2 regions of the Pantoea ananatis PA13 genome follow, and region 1 is predicted to be linked to the other one. Evidence: predicted binding sites of a transcription regulator. Region 1 holds the regulator's gene; the other holds the start of a gene.
What was found. The regulator CRP, encoded in region 1, controls carbon source genes, mostly activating them, when cyclic AMP is high. The targets are predictions, from matches to a motif close to ATGTGANNNNNNTCACAT.
Positions count from the first base shown of each region.

Region 2: the regulator CRP is predicted to act here: its motif matches at 1,352-1,369, upstream of msrB (peptide-methionine (R)-S-oxide reductase MsrB).

Region 1 covers NC_017554.1:429,946-432,345, reverse strand. The annotation lists gene PAGR_RS01980 (phosphoribulokinase) at 1-93, shown strand, start outside; gene PAGR_RS01975 (OsmC family protein) at 123-527, opposite strand; gene crp (cAMP-activated global transcriptional regulator CRP) at 831-1,463, shown strand; gene PAGR_RS01965 (YccS/YhfK family putative transporter) at 1,522-2,400, shown strand, end outside.
Region 2 covers NC_017554.1:2,155,164-2,157,563, forward strand. The annotation lists gene PAGR_RS10160 (D-hexose-6-phosphate mutarotase) at 1-74, opposite strand, end outside; gene gapA (glyceraldehyde-3-phosphate dehydrogenase) at 147-1,145, opposite strand; gene msrB (peptide-methionine (R)-S-oxide reductase MsrB) at 1,486-1,896, shown strand; gene PAGR_RS10175 (YeaC family protein) at 1,899-2,180, shown strand; gene pncA (bifunctional nicotinamidase/pyrazinamidase) at 2,264-2,400, opposite strand, start outside.

The DNA of each region.
Region 1 (2,400 bases):
CTGGTTGTACCTGGCGGGAAAATGGGGCTGGCGATGGAATTAATTATGGCACCGCTGGTAAAACGGCTCATGGAAGGCAAACGCATTGAATAAAATCAGAGGCCGCGCTGGCCTCTGAATAATTACAGCTCGATAACTTCGTAACTGTGGGTAATTTCCACCCCTTTGCCTAACATAATGGCAACCGAGCAATACTTCTCAGCTGAAAGGTCGACCGCACGCGCCACGGCTTTATCTGAAAGTGCTTTTCCACTGACGATAAAATGCAGGTTGATGCGGGTAAAGATGCGAGGCGCTTCTTCCCGGCGTTCTGATTCGAGTTTTACTTCGCAATCAGCCACATCGTTGCGACCTTTTTGCAAAATTGATACCACATCAATGGCGCTGCATCCGCCGGCCGCCATCAGCACCATTTCCATAGGGCTGGGCGCTTTATCGCCGGAATTGCCGTCCATTAAGACCTGATGTCCGGACGAAGACTCGCCGAGGAATGTTAACCCTTCAACCCATTTGACTCTTGCCTGCATAATCTGGCCCCCAGAATGCCCTGTTTTTGCGTCAGAGTACGCTTTTGCCTGGTAAACAGCAATCCGGAGAAATCAGCCTTATTGCTGAAGCGAGACAACACAAGACAGTCGGCGAAAGCTGTGCTACAAACAGTGCTGAAAATATTTTTCGTCATCCGAAGACGAAGCCGGGAAGAATGATGCGCTCTGCGCAAATGCAGCCCGAATAATTTCCTGAATGGAAACACGCTTAACGCTTTCATCGCCTGGCAGGGAAACTGAGCCCTGTATTTTGGGCACGATTACAATAGAGGATAATAGCGAATGGTTCTCGGCAAACCGCAAACAGACCCTACACTTGAATGGTTCCTGTCCCATTGCCATATTCACAAGTATCCATCCAAAAGTACGCTGATTCACCAAGGTGAAAAAGCCGAAACGCTTTACTACATCGTGAAAGGTTCCGTCGCGGTACTGATTAAGGATGAAGAAGGCAAAGAGATGATTCTTTCTTATCTGAATCAAGGCGATTTTATTGGTGAGCTTGGCCTGTTTGAAGAAGGTCAGGAGCGCAGCGCCTGGGTACGTGCGAAAACTGCGTGCGAAGTGGCAGAGATTTCCTACAAGAAATTCCGTCAGCTCATTCAGGTTAACCCGGATATTTTGATGCGCCTTTCTTCTCAGATGGCTCGCCGTCTGCAGGTGACGTCAGAAAAAGTGGGAAATCTCGCTTTCCTGGATGTGACCGGACGCATTGCACAAACGTTGCTTAATCTGGCTAAACAGCCAGATGCCATGACGCATCCTGACGGCATGCAAATTAAAATTACTCGTCAGGAAATTGGCCAAATCGTTGGTTGTTCACGTGAAACCGTGGGCCGTATCTTGAAGATGCTGGAAGATCAGAACCTGATCTCCGCACACGGCAAAACCATCGTTGTTTACGGCACACGCTAAGCCTGACTGTTCACGGCGTGATGGCGACATTATGCCGTGAATGTCTTGTGTTGAGCCGATGTGGCGAAGAATAATCTATCACCCCGAAGTTAACTATGCGCTGCGCCAGACGCTGGTGTTGTGCCTTCCCGTAGCGCTCGGCTGGCTGTTCGGCGATCTGCAAAAAGGATTACTGTTCTCATTGGTTCCCGCCTGCTGCAACATTGCCGGTCTGGACACGCCCCACAAACGCTTCTTTAAACGCCTGATCATCGGCGGCAGCCTGTTTGCCCTTGGCAGTTTACTGATGCAGTGGCTGCTGCTTAAAGACGTGCCGCTGCCGCTCATCCTGTTTGCCCTGCCTTTGCTGCTTGGCGTCACCGGAGAGATCAGTCCGCTGCACGCCCGACTGCTGCCCGGCACGTTAATCGCGGCAATTTTTACCCTCAGCCTGATTGGCCGTATGCCCATTTACGTTCCGCCCCTGCTCTATATCGGTGGAACGCTCTGGTATGGCCTGTTCAACTGGTTTTGGTTCTGGCTGTGGAAAGAGCAGCCGATGCGCGAAAGCCTGAGCCTGATCTACCGTGAGCTGGCAAATTACTGTGACGCCAAGTACAGCTTATTGACGCAGCTGACTGATCCGGAAAAAGCCCTGCCGCCCCTGCTGGCGCGTCAGCAAAAAGCGATCGATCTGATCAACACCTGCTATCAGCAAATGCATATGCTGTCTGCGAGTCGCGATCACAGCCACAAACGCCTGACCCGGGCGTTTCAGGTAGCACTGGATCTGCAGGAGCATATCTCCGTCAGCCTGCATCAGCCGGAAGAGGTCCAGAAGCTGGTCGAGCAAAGCCATGCTGAAGCCGTCATCCGCTGGAACGCCAGAACGATTTCAGCCCGGCTGCGCGCGCTGGCCGACGATATTCTGTATCACCAACTCTCTGGTCGTTTCGAT
Region 2 (2,400 bases), 1.7 Mb from region 1:
TCGCCCACCTGACGCTGTGACAGGTAAGGCGTAATCTGTTTAATGACGGGAAGAGAAAAAAGTTTGTCTTGCATGCCCGACTCCTTACGAAAGGGATCAAAAAAAGGGTGACCGAAGTCACCCTTATTCTCTAGTGTCTGGCTGCCTTATTTAGCAGAAACCAGCGCAATCAGGTCGAGAACTTTGTTTGAATAACCGGTTTCGTTATCGTACCAGGAAACCAGTTTAACGAAGTTGTCATTCAGCGCGATACCCGCTTTCGCATCAAATACTGAAGTCAGCACTTCGCCGTTGAAGTCGGTAGAAACCACGTCGTCTTCAACGTAGCCCAGCACGTCTTTCATTTCGCCTTCTGCTGCTGCTTTGATCGCTGCACAGATTTCTTTGTAAGATGCGGCTTTTTCCAGACGAACGGTCAGGTCAACAACAGAAACGTTTGGCGTCGGAACGCGGAACGCCATACCTGTCAGCTTGCCATTCAGTTCTGGCAGCACTTTACCTACGGCTTTGGCCGCACCGGTAGATGAAGGGATGATGTTCTGAGACGCGCCACGACCGCCACGCCAGTCTTTGTGAGACGGGCCATCAACGGTTTTCTGCGTTGCAGTCGTTGCGTGAACGGTGGTCATCAGACCTTCCACGATACCGAACTTGTCATTGATCACTTTAGCCAGTGGTGCCAGGCAGTTAGTGGTACAAGAGGCGTTAGACACGATGTCCTGGCCCTGGTATTTGTCGAAGTTTGCACCACGAACAAACATTGGGGTGTCATCTTTAGACGGACCGGTCAGAACGACTTTCTTAGCACCCGCAGTGATGTGCTTACGTGCCGTCTCGTCGGTCAGGAAGATACCGGTTGCTTCAGCAACAACGTCAACGCCGACTTCATCCCACTTCAGGTTAGCCGGATCTCTCTCAGCGGTAACGCGGATTTTCTTACCGTTAACAACCAGAGCGCCGTCCTGTACTTCAACGGTGCCGTCGAAGCGGCCGTGAGTAGAGTCGTACTTCAGCATGTACGCCATGTAATCAGCGTCCAGCAGGTCGTTGATAGCAACGATTTCGATGTCAGAGCGCTGTTGAGCAGCACGGAAAACGATGCGACCGATACGGCCAAAACCGTTGATACCTACTTTGATAGTCATATATTCCACCAGCTAGTTGTTAGTGAATAAAAGGTTGGCTGTAAAATTACAAAAACCTTACCAGGCGTCAAGCGGAATCGTGTCAATTGTTGCGACAGGTCAATCCACCAGACAGGAATTATTGGGGCCGCAACCGCTTGCGCTCAGCGGTAAACGGCGTGCTCTGTTGAATCCTTCGCCGAATATATAGGGATATACCAGAGAAAAGGTGATCGAGTTCACAAATCCACCTTGTGAGATACTGACTGAAGGGTTGAGCACAAAAAAAGACCCGATTAATGTTGATCGTTTGTTAGAATACTAGTCGATTTTTACAGAATGACATCCCGGAATTGCTCAAATGCCTAAAGAAACCGCACCCGAAGCAAAAATTGCCCAACTGACTGAGATGCAACGCTATGTGACTCAACAGCGAGGAACGGAGCCGCCTTACAGCGGTGCCCTGCTGCATAACAAGCAGGAAGGAATTTATCACTGCCTGGTCTGCAATGCGCCGTTGTTTTTGTCTGATACCAAGTACGATTCAGGTTGTGGCTGGCCGAGTTTTTATCAGCCAGTAAGCGATGAGGCCATTCGCTATCTGGAAGATAATTCCCATGGTATGCAGCGCATCGAAATCCGCTGTGGCAGCTGTGATGCGCACCTGGGGCATGTTTTCCCGGATGGCCCCCAGCCGACAGGCGAGCGTTACTGCGTCAATTCTGCCTCGCTGAACTTTACAGATCAGCAAGGTGAGGAGACCCAAGGATAATCATGAAACAGCAACTTGAAGCCATGCTTGAAGCCCTGACGCCTGAAATTTATGAGCGTCTTGTTGTGGCCGTTGAAACCGGAAAATGGCCGGACGGTGTAGCGCTTACCCAGCAGCAGCGTGATAACAGCCTGCAACTGGTGATGATGTGGCAGGCACGTCATAACGATGCACCTCAGCATATGACCATCGGAAAAGACGGTGAGATGGTCACCAAATCGAAAAGGCAGCTGAAAGAAGAGTTTGGTATCGAACCAGACGTCACGCGTATCAACCTGCATTAAGTCTGATAAGGTGCTTCTGTCAGGGTGCTGACAGAAGCGTTTAGCGTGGATGACGGGCTGGCACGCTGCCAGCCCGGAGCACGTCAGACAATGACCGCACCCTGGGCGGCCATCTGGGCCAGTGCGATGTCGCTGTCTTCAGGATTCAAATTCACCCCGCGGCAGCCTTCGGCGACCACGTCCACCTGATAGCCCAGTTCCAGTGCATCCAGAACGCTGT